Regions from separate parts of the Pantoea sp. SGAir0215 genome, predicted to be linked through region 3. Evidence: predicted binding sites of a transcription regulator. Region 3 holds the regulator's gene; each other region holds the start of a gene.
The links. The regulator Fur, encoded in region 3, represses iron uptake genes when iron is present. The targets are predictions, from matches to a motif close to ATAATAATGAGAACNACTATCAA.
Positions count from the first base shown of each region.

Region 1 (5,006 bases), 1.9 Mb from region 3:
TTCGCTTTATCGCAACGGCAAGGTCAACGTCATTCTGAATGCGCAGCCCGACAGCCAGGCCAGCGGTTACTACCATCAGCATGGTATTTCCCTCTGTGCAGTGGCCTGGCGCGTACGCGGCGTGGAGAACCTGATTCAGCGGGCGCAGGATTATGGCTACGCTATCTGGCAGGGCGAAACCGGCCCAAATGAACGTCAGATACCGGCTTTATGCGCGCCGGATGGCAGCCTGATTTATCTGGTGGAAGACGAGCCCGCCGGTCAGGACGGTTACCACAGTGATTTCAATTTAACGCATCGCAGCGCGCCTCAGCCTGCGATGCAGACCCTGGATCATCTGGCGATCGCGTTGCCGGATGAAACGCGCGACAACTGGATTATGTTCCTGCGCAGCGTACCGGGCTTTGTTCAGGATACCGAATGGGAACTGCCTGATCCGCTTGGGCTGGTGCGCAGCCGCGTTTTACGCAGCCCGAATGATGCTATCCGTCTGCCGTTGAATATGTCGGTCAGCCGGGAAACGCAGATCGCCCGTGCGTTGACGACCTACCAGGGGGCGGGATTACAGCACGTGGCGTTTGGTTGCGACGATCTGTTCAGCGCAGTAAAAGCCGCCCGCGAACGCGGCCTGAAAACTTTGCGCATCCCCGCTAACTATTATCAGGATCTGCTGGCGCGCTTTGACCTCGACCCGGATTTTCTGGCGCAGTTACAGCGCTTTGACGTGATGTATGATCGCGATGAACAGGGCGGAGAGCTGCTTCACGTCTATACGGAACCCTATGAAAAAGGGCGCTTTTTCTTTGAATTACTGGAGCGGCGGCGTCGCTATCACGGCTTCGGTGCGGCAAACGCGCCGGTACGGCTGACCGCCATGCGGTAATTCACAGGGGCCAGGCTGACTGGCCCCGTTACCGCAATCCCGCGTTTTCTCTCTTTCCCCTTCCTGGCATCACGCCGATCACGCTCACAATCCTCACCGGACAGTCCAGACAGACTTTCCAGAAAATTCCTTATTTTTAACAAGCCATTAACGCATTTCAGCTGCCTGCACTGGCGCAGGTTGCGCGATAAACGCACAAAATTTCGATTATCGCCATTTCTTGCCCTGCAGCGCCTGCATATAGTAACTGCACATTACTTATTTCACCGGAGAGTCACCGTGGCGGAAAGCAAAGCAATTGATGTTCGGGCGTTAATCGACAGCCGCCCGCTGGGGATGTGGCAAAAGATGGTGGTGCTGTTCGGCTTCTGCATCATCGCGCTTGATGGGTTCGATATCGCCATCATGGGGTTTATTGCCCCTGAATTGAAAGCAGACTGGGGGATCACGAATCGCGAACTGGGGCTGATTATCAGCGCGGCGCTGGTGGGACTGGCGCTGGGGGCGATGCTCTCGGGTCCGCTGTCCGATAAGCTGGGCCGAAAAGTGGTCATCATTAACAGCGTGTTCTTTTTTGGCGCGTGGACGCTGATCACCGCCTTCTCGCAAAATATGGAACAGATGGTCCTGTTTCGCTTTCTCACCGGCCTGGGTTTAGGCGCGGCGATGCCGAATGTGGGGACGCTGGTGGCGGAGTTTGCCCCGGCCAGACGGCGCGCCTTTCTTATCACCGTCGTTTTTTGTGGCTTTACTTTTGGCGCGGCACTGGGCGGTTTCGCCGCCTCCTGGCTGATGCCGCACTTTGGCTGGCATGCTGTGCTGTTGCTGGGCGGTATCCTGCCGATCCTGTTTGTGCCGTTACTGCTGTGGGCGCTGCCGGAGTCGGTCTGCTTTCTGGTGGTCAGGCGCGCGGCCAGCCAAAAAATTCACCGTATCCTGGCGAAACTGGCCCCGGATCTGGATCTGCAACAGTGTACGCTGGCGTTGCCCCCGGTCAGTCGGGCTCACGCGCAACCTGTGAAAGTCGTCCTCAATGACACCTACCGCTTCGGCAGCCTGATGCTGTGGGGCGCCTATTTCACCGCACTGTTTCTGTTTTACACCCTGGGCAGCTGGCTGCCGATGCTGATTAAAGACAACGGCTTTAGCGTGGTTCAGGCGGCGGTTATTACGGCCCTGTTCCAGGCTGGCGGCACCTGCGGTTCTCTGTTTTCCGGCTGGCTGATGGATCGTATTGAATCGCATCGTGCCTTATCGCTGATTTACGGTGCGGGTGGACTGTTTACTGTTTGTATGGGGCTGTCGATGACGCATCCGGTGTTGCTCGGCGGCTGCGCACTGATGATAGGCTTTTGCATTGGTGGCGCGAACACGGGAATGAATGCCCTGTCGGCCAGCTTTTATCCCACCGAGGCGCGGGCAACCGGTTCCAGCTGGATGCACGGCGTCGGGCGCGTTGGCGCAATCCTGAGTGCGCTGGCGGGCGCGGAAATGCTGGCGCTGGGATGGGGCGTTACCACGATTTTCGCGGTATTAGCGATTCCGGCCTTGCTGACGGTGGCAATGATTGCGGCGAAAGGACGCTATCAGCAGCGTCAGCGCGCGGACAGCGGCACCGTCTCCCGCTGGGGCGTCAGCCCGGGGGATATCCATTAACCTGCCCAGCCGCGGTCAATGCAGACAGGGCAGTAAGCCCGCGTCCATGTCCCGTTGCGGCACAAACAGATTTTGCTGTGCCGCGTTGTCTGCCTGACTCAGGCAGGGCGGCTGCGGTTGCGCAGGGCGCTGACGCAGTAAGGTATCAGGCTGGAACAGGGGGGAGGTTGACGTACTTACCGGTGTTGGCGCTTCCCCGCTGTCTGCACGGAATGGCGGCCGGACGGACTTTTTACCGGCGTGATGCGCATAGTGAAAACGCTTCAGTTTGCCCGGCGGTGCCGCATTGCGTGAAGCATGAATAAAGCGAATGAGCGCGACCGTGCGGAGCTGACGACTGAAACACTTCACCATACCGGATGAGGGCTTGCCCGATTCATAGCAGCGCCTGAAGAAGTGCAACGTAATCAAGGTGTTCGTCGCGGCATAGCACGCCCCTGAACAGGGTGAAACCATGCCCGATCCCGGCAACAGCAGTGAGATAAGCAGGAAGACGCGCGACAGCCAGAGAGAGGCTGGGCGTCCCGGCATTTGTGGCGAGTCCTCAGCGCCTGGTACAGATACCAAAGAGGACCGGCGCGCGCCGGCACTCAGTGACGCATCTTCCGGATGGGCCCGGACGGATTGCCGATCAGCGTGGCGATTGCAGGCAGCGATCCTGTTATGTGAAGCACAGCGGCCCTGCTGCTTTATTCGACGAAAAAACGTCATCAGGCTGGCGATAAAGAGGTTACTCATCGGCTGTTTTCATTATGTTTGCGCAACGGCCACTTACAACAGGCAAACCCTGACTGGCGGCCTCAATGTTTTACGTGCTGGCTTATCTGACAATGAAAATTCAGATTGATGCTGGACCGGATAAAATTATTTTTCTCGCGCCATTATGACGCCCGATGGCTTATTAAACGCCACAAAACACTTTCCCTGCGTCTGCGGTTAGCGTGCTCAGCAGGGCGGGCTGCGGATCAACTCACTCTCCATGCGCATCAGCCATCGACCAGGCAGTTTCTGACCGCCCTCATCGCTGCGTTGCATACTGTCCGGATACAGACAACGCGGTGCGACAGATACGGCTACGCGTTATCCCTTCTTCCAGCGATGTCCAGCTATTTGATTGTAAATACTAATGAGAACCACTATCAATTCGATTGATTTTTGCTATCATTTGCCCTTATTCCGCATCCTGTATATGAAGTTGGAGAAGCAGCGTGGTAGCCAGTGATTTAATGCAAGCGGACCTTTCCGTGTGGGGCATGTATCAGCATGCCGATATTGTGGTGAAGGTTGTCATGATCGGTCTGTTACTGGCCTCGGTCGTGACCTGGGCCATTTTCTTCGGGAAGTACGCTGAGCTGAGCGCCGCCAGACGTCGCCTGAAGCGTGAACAGCTGGCATTAGGCGAAGCCCGCAGTCTCAATGATGCCGCGCGCGCGGCCCAGAGCTTCCATGCGGCCAGCCACAGCGCGGTGCTGTTACATGATGCGCAAAACGAGCTGGACCTGTCCGCAGGCGTTGAAGAAACCGGCGGCATTAAAGAACGCACTGCGTTTCGTCTTGAGCGTCGGGTTGCGGCATTCTGCCGTCATGCGGGGCGCGGGAATGGCTTCCTGGCCACGATTGGCTCGGTGGCCCCCTTCGTCGGCCTGTTTGGTACCGTCTGGGGCATCATGAACAGCTTTATCGGTATTGCCAAAACCCAGACGACTAACCTGGCGGTCGTGGCACCGGGTATCGCCGAAGCGCTGCTGGCGACGGCCATTGGTTTAGTCGCGGCGATTCCGGCGGTTGTGATTTATAACGTGTTTGCCCGTATGATCGCTAATTACAAAGCCTCCTTAGGCGACGTTGCCGCGCAGGTCATGCTGCTGCAAAGTCGCGATATCGACCTGGGAAACCTGGCTCAGCCTGAGGTCAGCCGTCCTGCCGCCGCGCAAAAACTGCGTCTGGGGTAAGCGTTATGGCAATGCGATTTAACGACAGCTCAGAAACCGATGGTGAAATGCATGAAATCAACGTCACGCCGTTTATCGACGTGATGCTGGTACTGCTGATTATCTTTATGGTGGCTGCGCCCCTGGCAACGGTGGATGTGCGTGTGAATCTGCCCGCGTCCACCAGTGCGCCGCAACCGCGTCCGGAAAAACCGGTCTATCTCTCGATTAAAGCCGATAAGCAGCTTTACGTAGGTAACGATCAGGTGAACAAGGACGCGCTTATCAACGTGTTGATGCAGCAGACGCAAGGCAACAAAGATACCACCATTTTCTTCCAGGCCGACAAATCGGTCGATTATGAAACCCTGATGAGCGTGATGGATGAACTGCGCACGGCGGGTTATCTCAAGATCGGCCTGATGGGGATGGAAACGGTAAAAAAATAACGCGTCGTTGATATGCGCAGGCTAAACCCGTCCTGCACAGCCTTGCATTGAGTGCGTTTCGCCTGTTTCTCCTTCATCCGTTTATCC
Region 1 is NZ_CP028031.1:4,387,507-4,392,512, reverse strand. It holds gene C1N64_RS20530 (bifunctional sugar phosphate isomerase/epimerase/4-hydroxyphenylpyruvate dioxygenase family protein) at 1-883, shown strand, start outside; gene C1N64_RS20525 (MFS transporter) at 1,163-2,539, shown strand; gene C1N64_RS20520 (hypothetical protein) at 2,555-3,070, opposite strand; gene exbB (tol-pal system-associated acyl-CoA thioesterase) at 3,766-4,491, shown strand; gene exbD (TonB system transport protein ExbD) at 4,497-4,919, shown strand.
Region 1: a site for Fur is predicted at 3,660-3,682, ahead of exbB (tol-pal system-associated acyl-CoA thioesterase). Genes of this name have one in related genera too.

Region 2 (5,006 bases), 540 kb from region 3:
GCCGCTATCTGGGTCGCACTTGGCGGGCGCGGTACGCTTATCGGTCCGCTGCTCGGGGCCGCCATCGTCAACGGCGCGAAAAGCGTCTTCACCGTGGCTTTTCCGGAGTACTGGCTGTTTTTCCTGGGGATGATGTTTATTTTGGTCACGCTGTTTCTGCCGCGTGGCGTGATGGGTTTACTGCGCCGGAGAAAAGATGACTGAGACCCTGTTCACCCAAACCCTGCCAGCCGATCGTTATCGTGCCCGGCGCGATCCGGTCCTGCAGTTGGCTAACATTACCGTAACCTTTGAGGGGTTTCGTGCGCTTAACAATCTTTCTTTGCAGATTGGTGTCGGTGAACTGCGCTGCATCATTGGTCCTAATGGCGCAGGTAAAACCACGCTGATGGACGTTATTACCGGCAAAACGCGTCCCGACACAGGGCAGGTCATTTACGATCAGGATAAAAACCTCATCGCCCTGTCGCCGGTCGAGATTGCCCGTAGCGGAATTGGGCGCAAATTTCAGAAGCCGACAGTGTTTGAAGCGCTGACGGTATTTGAGAATCTGGAGATTGCTCTGAAAACCACCAAAACCGTCTGGGCCAGCCTGCGTGCGCGCCTTGACAGCGCGCAACGGGATCGGATCGATGAGATCCTGACGCTGCTGCGGCTTAGCGCCGCCCGCCAGCGACCGGCAGGTCTGCTGTCGCATGGCCAAAAGCAATTTCTTGAAATCGGCATGCTGCTGGTGCAGGAACCGCACCTGCTGCTGCTTGATGAGCCCGCTGCGGGCATGACCGATGCGGAAACTGACTACACCGCAGAACTGTTTCGCAGTCTGGCGGGCAAGCATTCACTTATGGTGGTTGAGCACGATATGGGCTTCGTGGAAACCATTGCCGATCACGTCACCGTTTTGCATCAGGGAGCCGTACTGGCAGAAGGTTCCCTGCGCGAGGTACAGGCCAACGAGCAGGTCATTGACGTTTATTTGGGGCGCTAAATGTTACAGGTATCTGAACTGCATCAGTATTATGGCGGCAGCCACATTCTGCGTGGCCTGTCTTTTGAGGTTAAACAGGGTGAAGTCACCTGCCTGCTCGGCCGCAACGGTGTGGGGAAAACCACGCTGCTGAAATGCCTGATGGGCTTAATACCGGCTAAATCGGGCGAGGTGCGCTGGCAGGACAATATCATCAACGGGCGAAAGCCCCACCAGCGCGTGCAGGCCGGCATGGCTTACGTGCCGCAGGGGCGGGAGATTTTTCCGCGTCTGACGGTTGAAGAGAATCTGCTGATGGGCCTGTCACGCTTTTCATCCTCGCAGGCAAAGCAGGTGCCTGAAGAGATTTACCAGCTGTTTCCGGTATTGTTCGATATGAAATCCCGCCGGGGCGGCGATCTGTCCGGCGGCCAGCAACAGCAGTTGGCCATTGGCCGGGCGCTGGCCAGCCGTCCACAGTTGCTGATCCTCGACGAGCCTACCGAAGGGATTCAGCCTTCAGTGATCAAAGAGATTGGCCTGGTGATCCGCCAACTGGCACAGCGCGGCGACATGGCGATTCTGCTGGTCGAGCAGTTTTATGATTTTGCCGCGGACCTGGCCGACCGCTATCTGGTCATGTCGCGCGGTGAAATTATCCAGCGCGGGCGCGGTGAAGAGATGGAAACGGATAACGTGCGGAGCCTGGTCGCCATCTGATTCTCCTCCTGTCAGGCAGGTCGGCGCGCAGGCTGACCTGCCTGGATCGCGGCACCCTGCGCTTTCTTCCCACCTGAGCCATGCACGCCCACGGTACGCATCCGTGACCGGCCCGTTTCTTTTCCGTCGTTAAATTCTTGTGTAATAACGCACAAGACATCTTGTAATAAATAACAGCAAGTATAATAATTCTCATTTGCATTCAATGTGCATAACACCTTTGTCACATGACTTTCTGCGCCTTTCTTCTGCCGGGCGCGTTGTATTTGCCTTTGTAAGGGATAAACAATGAGAATGCCTTTTGGCCCGAAACGGTTAGCGCTACTGTGTTCCATCGCCATTGCCGCCCCTGCGGTCTCCTTTGCCGCCGATACGCTGGTGGTGACAGCAAAGCCGGAAGAAACATCGACCACGCCCACTGAAGGCTACACGGCGACCGTCAGTAAAGGGGCAACCAAAACCGATCGTCCTTTGATCACCACCGGTCAGTCCGTTTCGGTCGTGACGCGCCAGCAAATGGCCGATCAGGGCGCAATGGATGTGAATCAGGCGCTTAACTACACCGCCGGTGCCTTCACGAACTTCGCTGGCGCAGCCACCCGCTACGACACGGTCTCTCTGCGCGGCTTCCACGGCGGCGATGTCGATAACATTTTCCTGGACGGTCTGCGTCTGATGAGCGATCCCGGCAGCTATAACGTGCTGCAGGTCGATCCCTGGTTCCTCGACCGTATTGATGTGATCAAAGGTCCTTCTTCTGCCCTCTATGGACAGACGGTGCCGGGTGGCTTAGTGATGGAAAGCTCCAGACGTCCGCAGTATGCGCCTGAGGGACATTTCCGTTTGTCTACCGGCAACCATAACACCAACGGCGCTGCGTTTGATTACACCAATGCCATCAACGATCAGTGGGCGTTTCGTCTGACCGGCATAACGCGCAACAGTGATACGCAGTACGATCACACACGCGAAGAAAAATATGCGATTTCGCCTTCACTGCTGTGGCAACCTGATGAGGATACGTCACTCCTGCTGCGCGCTTATCTGCAAAAAGATCCGTCCGGCGGCTATCACAGTGCCGTGCCAGGGGACGGCAGCATCACCGAACATAACGGGCGTAAGCTCAGCACCGGTTTCTATGATGGCGACAGCGCGCTGGATCAGTTCAAGCGGCGAGAGCAGATTTACAGCGCGGAATTCGCTCACCGCTTTAATGAAACCTGGGCGTTTCGCTCGAATGCCAGCTACTCCCATTCCAATGTCGATCTGGATCAGGTTTATCAGATTGGCTGGGCATCACCGCAGTCAGAACTGCTCAATCGCTACTATTCCGGCTCGCGTTCGTCGCTGCAGGCGTACGCGATTGATAACCAGCTGGAAGCCGACTTTGATACCGGTCCGGTGGATCACAAGGTGGTGCTCGGTGCGGAATACCATCAGTACACGAACGATTTACGGGGTGCCAGCGGTCCGGCCAGTTCACTCAATGCGCTGACAGGTCAGGCCATGGGCGTGAATCCGGCTTACGTGTTTACAAATTCACAGCGTCGTTACTATCAAACCGGCGTGTACCTGCAGGATGAGCTGAAATGGGACAAATGGCATCTGGATCTCTCAGGCCGCTACGATCGCATCGTTTCTGAAAACCGCCAGTACAGCACCGATACCCAATATCGTCGTCAGGATGATCACGTCAGTGGCCGGGCGGCGCTGCTGTATGCCTTTGATAACGGGATTTCGCCCTACGTCAGCTACAGCCAGGCCATTACGCCACAATCCCTTTCCGGACGGGATGGTAACCTGCTGAAGCCAACGACCTCGGAGCAGTATGAGACCGGCATTAAGTACCAGCCCGTGGGCACGTCCGATCTCTACTCCGCCGCGATCTACGACCTGACACAGAATGATGTCGGTAACCGCGTGGTAGTAGGCTCCTATTATGAACCGGCTGGCAAAGTGCACTCTCAGGGCCTCGAACTGGAAGCGCATAATCAGCTCACCCCGCGACTGAGCACGCTGGCGAGCGTGACGGTGAACCATGTGCGCTTCAAAGATTCCATCGACGGCAATAACGGCCACACGCCTTACGTGACGCCTGACTCGATGGCGTCTGCCTGGGCGAAATACCAGTTTGATGCGGGAATCAGCGTCGGTGCTGGCGTGCGTTACATTGGTCGGCAGTGGGCAGACAATGAGAACACCACACGTCTGCCTTCCGCTACGCTGTTTGACGCCTCGGTCCGCGCTGATTTAGGTGCCTGGAACAGCAGCCTCAAAGGCGCGTTTGTGCAGCTTAATGCCAATAACCTGACCGATCGCGACTACGTTTCTGCCTGCTACGGCACGGGCTTCTGCTACTGGGGCGCAGAGCGCACCGTGGTGGCGACCGTCGGCTACGATTTCTGATCCCTCCCAGGGCGGCAATCCGTGCCGCCTGTCACCGCTTATGCCACAGCGGCGCAATGTCGCCGCTGTTTTTCTCGCAGAAAAACACGTACTAACCACAGCCACAGCACACCACAGATCAGGTTCAACAGGCTGAAGCCTGCGGTACCGCCATGAAAATAGGCCGCTTTGCCTGCCTCAATCCCAAAAGCAAAGACCACCATACTGACCATGCCCAGCATCGCTGCCACGCTGCCCTTCCCTGCCTGACTGGAAAATAACGTCAGTCGGTACAGTCCGGCATTGACCATCCCGCTGCCGAAGCCGTACAGGCTGAGGCCAGCCGTGAGCCCAATGTAGCTGTCCGCCTGCCATAACGTGCTCAGCGCAGCGATCAAAAGCCCTGTAACCACAGGCCAGGCCCCCAACCGTAACGGCTGCTCGACGGAGAGACGGCTGGCCAGTCGTCCCAGCGTGAGATTCCCGGCAATCATTGCCATAAAGACCGGCAGTTGAAGCAGTGCGTAATCCAGTCGGCTCAGGCCCAGACCGTGAATCAGGATAACAGGCGAAAGCGCGACCCATGTCAGGCAGGGAATCGTCACCAGGCCAATAGCCAGCGAACCGCACATCACCTGGCGGTCTTTTAGCAACGCATAATAGCCCGCCGCCAGCGACGGCAGCGATACGGAGGTGCGTCTGTCACCTGCGGTTTCCGGCATCGACAGGCCCAGGCCAATGAGCGACAGCGCGGCCAGAGCAGCGAAAAACAGAAACAGTGTGCGCCAGTCTGCGACGGCCAGAAACGCCGTACCCGCCAGCGGCCCGGCCAGCGGAGCCAGCAGCGCAACGTTCGCCATCAGCGCCATCATCTTTACGCTGAGTGCCTCGTCAAAAGCCTCCTGAATGGCGGCATAGCCCACCGCACCGATAA
Region 2 is NZ_CP028031.1:1,271,945-1,276,950, reverse strand. It holds gene urtC (urea ABC transporter permease subunit UrtC) at 1-204, shown strand, start outside; gene urtD (urea ABC transporter ATP-binding protein UrtD) at 197-988, shown strand; gene urtE (urea ABC transporter ATP-binding subunit UrtE) at 989-1,687, shown strand; gene C1N64_RS06010 (TonB-dependent siderophore receptor) at 1,976-4,093, shown strand; gene C1N64_RS06005 (MFS transporter) at 4,132-5,006, opposite strand, start outside.
Region 2: a site for Fur is predicted at 1,867-1,889, ahead of C1N64_RS06010 (TonB-dependent siderophore receptor). Genes of this name have one in related genera too.

Region 3 (5,006 bases):
GTTCTTTTTACGCTCTTCCGCAATCGCCTGCGCAATCGCCAGAATGTGCTTTTCGTTAAAGCTGTGACGTCCTGCGCTACCGCGATGGCCTGATGTGCCAAATTTCACCGCATGTTCTGGATTCGCCACATCGGGCTGCAGGACATAATATTGTGAAGTTAATTGTGCAACGTTAATCAAATCGCTCTGCTGGGCAGGCTGCCCGGCACGGGGGTGATTGGCCATTGGCGCTTCTCCCTGACGCTTCAGTTTAAATGGTGCCGCAAACTTTCTCAGCCAGTTCCGATGGGAACTGCATCGACAGCATAATGTGTTCGATCATGCTGCGTTTACGACCGGTATTGGTATTCGTAATGACCCAGTACGGCGTGCCGGGCACATGCTTCGGCTTGGTATGGGTGCCGCTTTGCAGCAGCGTGTGCTCATCGCCTGCAAAATAGATGCGCGTACGGCCCTGCATGGAGGTGGTCGCCTCAGCAAACGCGGCCGTATCCAGACGATAGAGCGTTGACAAGATTAGCATAAAGCGATTTACCGCCCGCTTCTGCTCTGCATATTCATCAGAAAGCAGCAACTCGCGCACCGCACGAACACGATCCTGAGGGCGTGACTCATTCCCTGCCGACTGTGCCGTTTTAGACGGCTGCGAGGCGGCAACAGGCTGTGTTTCGGTCGCGGTGGCTGTCTGACCCGCAGTAAACTTCAGCATACGGCGCAGAATATCGGATGCGCTTTCGCCAATATGTTGCGTGTGGCTGGCAATATAACGGTAGAGCTCTTCGTCAACTTCGATCGTTTTCATCTTATTCCGTACGGTTTTGACTCACGACAGAACCCGCGATTTTCTGAAAATCCAGAGGTAAACACCGGGGTTTCAGGCCGTGTGCAGGTTCTAACATGAAGATTATAAAGTTAAATTCAGACAGGCTGATAGCATTCAAACGGTTTAGGGGCAAAAGTCAGAATATGTCCTAATGCCACCGGAAGCAGCGCACCTGAAAAGGTGAAACCATGATAACCTAAGCGCAGGTCTCACACTTAAGAACTTTGCTATGATTTTGAATGCCCGTCTGCAAACTGAACAATCTTCTGCTGATTCCACACCCGTTCTGCTCATTCACGGTTTGTTTGGCAGTCTTGATAACCTCGGCGTTCTGGCGCGCGGTCTGAAAGATGACCATCCGCTTATCCAGGTTGATGTGCGTAATCATGGCTTATCTCCGCGCGCTGACGAGATGACCTACCAGGTTATGGCCCAGGATATGCTGGACACGCTTGATGCGCAGGGCATTGAGCGCCTTTCCGTCATTGGTCACTCCATGGGCGGTAAAATTGCCATGACGATGAGCGCCCTGGCCCCTGAGCGGATAGAACAGATGGTGATGATCGACATTGCGCCCGTCGACTATCAGACGCGCCGCCACGACGAAATTTTTGCCGCGATCCGAGCCGTCACCGACGCGGGCGTGACGCTGCGCAGTGAGGCGGCCGAAATTATGCGTCAGCATCTTAATGAAGAAGGTGTGATTCAGTTCATCCTGAAATCGTTCAGTAGCGGTGAATGGCGCTTTAACGTTCCAGCGCTCTGGGACAACTATGCGCATATCACCGGCTGGGAAACGGTGCCCGTGTGGCCGCACCCGGCGTTGTTCATTCGCGGTGGTGACTCCCCTTATCTGGACAATCAGTACCGTGACGCGATACTGCAACAGTTTCCCGCCGCGCAGGCGCACGTGATTGGCGGTGCAGGTCACTGGGTCCACGCCGAAAAACCTGATGCTGTTTTACGCAGCATTCGCCGCTTTTTTGCACGATAAATCCGCTTAACTGGCTGTAAAAGTTTAGGATTGGCGTCCATGGTTAGCCTGGAGTATGATGGCGCGCTAAATTTTTGCCGTGGGCGCGTATCCACGGTAAAAGCCAGTAATTTAATCTGCGCAGCGGAACGATCCGTGTGCGCCCATTCAGTTGTACTAAGCCATGGCAAAAGAAAACACTGACCGCACGACGCTCGATCTGTTCGCTAACGAGCGTCGCCCTGGTCGCCCTAAAACCAGTCCGCTTACGCGTGATGAACAGCTGCGTATCAATAAACGCAATCAACTGAAACGTGACAAAGGGCGCGGGCTTCGCCGTGTCGAACTCAAAATGAACAGCCAGGCGGTAGAAGCGCTTAATACGCTGGCTGAACAGCGTAATCTCAGCCGCAGTGAATTAATTGAACAAATGCTGCTGGCGCAACTCAAACTGGACTAACGCACGCAAACCGCACACAGAAACAAATGTCGCGGCTTTACAAGTTCCGCCCTTTTGCGTGGTCTGCTATCATTTGCTGAATATGCTCAGGCATTCATTCTATCATCAGGATTTAAGAGGTTATTTTACCCATGGCAATCGTAGGCATCTTCTTTGGCAGCGATACCGGTAACACCGAAAACATTGCAAAAATGATCCAGAAACAACTGGGCAAAGACGTTGCAGAGGTTCACGACATCGCGAAAAGCACTAAAGAAGATCTGGAAGCCTTTGACATCCTGCTGCTGGGTATTCCGACCTGGTACTATGGTGAAGCACAGTGCGACTGGGATGACTTTTTCCCGACGCTGGAAGAGATCGACTTCAACGGTAAGCTGGTGGCGCTGTTCGGTTGTGGCGATCAGGAAGACTACGCCGAGTACTTCTGTGACGCGATGGGCACCATTCGTGACATCATCGAACCTAACGGTGCCATTATCGTGGGCCACTGGCCAACCGAGGGTTACCACTTCGAGGCCTCAAAAGGTCTGGCAGACGATAACCACTTCCTGGGCCTGGCGATTGATGAAGATCGCCAGCCAGAACTGACGAACGAACGCGTCGACAAGTGGGTTAAGCAGATCTTCGATGAACTGCAACTCAAAGAAATTATCGAAGCCTGATAGCCGTGAGCGCAGTGTGGGCGCTGGTCCACACTGCATCAATGGCTTTTCCTATAAAAATAATAGCTACATTTTTGTAACTTTCCGCATTTAGTCTGTAGAATACCCGCATCGATCATCTGCTTATTTCCCTGGAATTGAGATGATACAACGCGAAATGGTAGCCAGCCCGCCCTCCATGCTTTGTACCGCGAACATCGCCACGGTTTCATCGCAGGCAGCATCGGTTTTCATTTCAGCGCATCAGTTCTATAATGAGACGCAAATGAGAATGGCGGTCGATCGACATACAGGCTACATGCCACAAGAGTGACCAAAGTAACAGGACAATATCCGCATGACTGACAACAACACCGCATTAAAGAAGGCTGGCCTGAAAGTCACCCTGCCCAGACTCAAAATTCTGGAAGTGCTTCAGGAACCTGCATGCCATCACGTCAGCGCGGAAGATCTGTATAAACGCCTGATTGATATGGGCGAAGAGATTGGACTGGCCACGGTTTACCGTGTACTGAACCAGTTCGACGATGCCGGCATTGTGACCCGCCACAACTTTGAAGGCGGTAAATCGGTGTTTGAGCTGACGCAGCAGCACCATCACGATCACCTGATCTGTCTGGATTGCGGTAAAGTCATTGAATTTAGTGATGAGTCTATTGAAACGCGTCAGCGTGATATCGCGACCCGTCACGGTATTAAGCTCACCAACCACAGCCTGTACCTGTATGGTCACTGTGCCCTGGGCGATTGCCGCGAAGACGAAACACTGCACGACAAGTAACGTTTGTCAGAGGGTAAAGAAAAAGCCGATGCCTGCATCGGCTTTTTTGTGCCTGTCAGTCACGCCACCAGCGTTTCCTGCAGGTAGCGCCAGCGGGGCACCGAGGTGGAGCAGTCCAGAATCGCAACGGAAATGCGGCTTTTATTTTCCCCATTCATCATCTGCACTTCCCGATACTGAATGGTGACCTCGTTAGCGTGCTCTGACAGGATCACATGTTCGCTGGTCGCGATGCGCATCCCTTCCCGTGCGCCCTGTAAGCGGCGAAAGAGTTCTTCAACCTCATTGAGGTTCAGCATCTTGCCCTGTGGCGTGACCATCTGGAAGTCAGGATGAAAATGAGAAAGCAGCAGATGAAAGCTGTCACCACTGTCACGGCTGTGGTTAAAAATATGTTCAATGAGTTGATGTAAGACGACAACGCTGTGTTTGGCTTCCTGTGCGAAAACTGTCATTTTTTTCCTTTTTAACCCGCAAACAAAGACTACAGAGGGTTAGCGTACCTGAAAAAAAATAATTCACACCGGGAAAGTTATTAAAAAAATTAAACTGAGAGCGATTCCACAGAAGTAAAATTAATCGAATTAAACGGGTTCAGGACAAATGTCGGCGCTAAAAAAAATCCACCCAATAAAAAAGGGCGATTGCTCGCCCTTTACCGATCATCTGATGACCATGCGGCGTAAATTATTCGCCGTTTTTCGCCCAGGTATCGCGCAGACCAACAGTACGGTTAAACACTAACTGCGACGGTGTTGAATACACACTGTCAGCGCAGAAATAGCCTTCACGTTCGAACTGATAAGGCGCACTGGCTTCTGCGTCACGCAGACCGGGTTCAACGAAGCCGTGTTTAATCGCCAGCGAATCCGGATTGATTGTCGTCAGAAAATCATCCGCCGCACCCGGATTCGGGACGCTGAACAGACGGTCATACAGACGGAATTCTGCCGGTAGTGCATGTTCAGCTGAGACCCAGTGGATAACCCCTTTGACTTTACGGCCATCAGCAGGATCTTTGCTCAGCGTATCGACGTCACAGGTGCAGTAGATGCAGGTGATATTGCCTTCTTCATCTTTCGCGGTCCGTTCCGCACGGATGACATAGGCATTACGCAGACGCACTTCTTTACCCAGCACCAGGCGCTTATATTGCTTATTCGCCTCTTCGCGGAAGTCGGCACGATCGATCCAGATTTCGCGGCTAAAGGGAACATCGCGTGTGCCCATTTCCGGTTTGTTAGGATGATTTGGCATGCTGAGCACTTCATTGTGCCCGGCAGGCAGGTTTTCCAGCACAATTTTCA
Region 3 is NZ_CP028031.1:1,810,544-1,815,549, reverse strand. It holds gene pgm (phosphoglucomutase (alpha-D-glucose-1,6-bisphosphate-dependent)) at 1-225, opposite strand, end outside; gene seqA (replication initiation negative regulator SeqA) at 251-802, opposite strand; gene ybfF (esterase) at 1,053-1,817, shown strand; gene ybfE (LexA regulated protein) at 1,981-2,256, shown strand; gene fldA (flavodoxin FldA) at 2,388-2,918, shown strand; gene fur (ferric iron uptake transcriptional regulator) at 3,256-3,699, shown strand; gene C1N64_RS08540 (hypothetical protein) at 3,759-4,154, opposite strand; gene glnS (glutamine--tRNA ligase) at 4,387-5,006, opposite strand, start outside.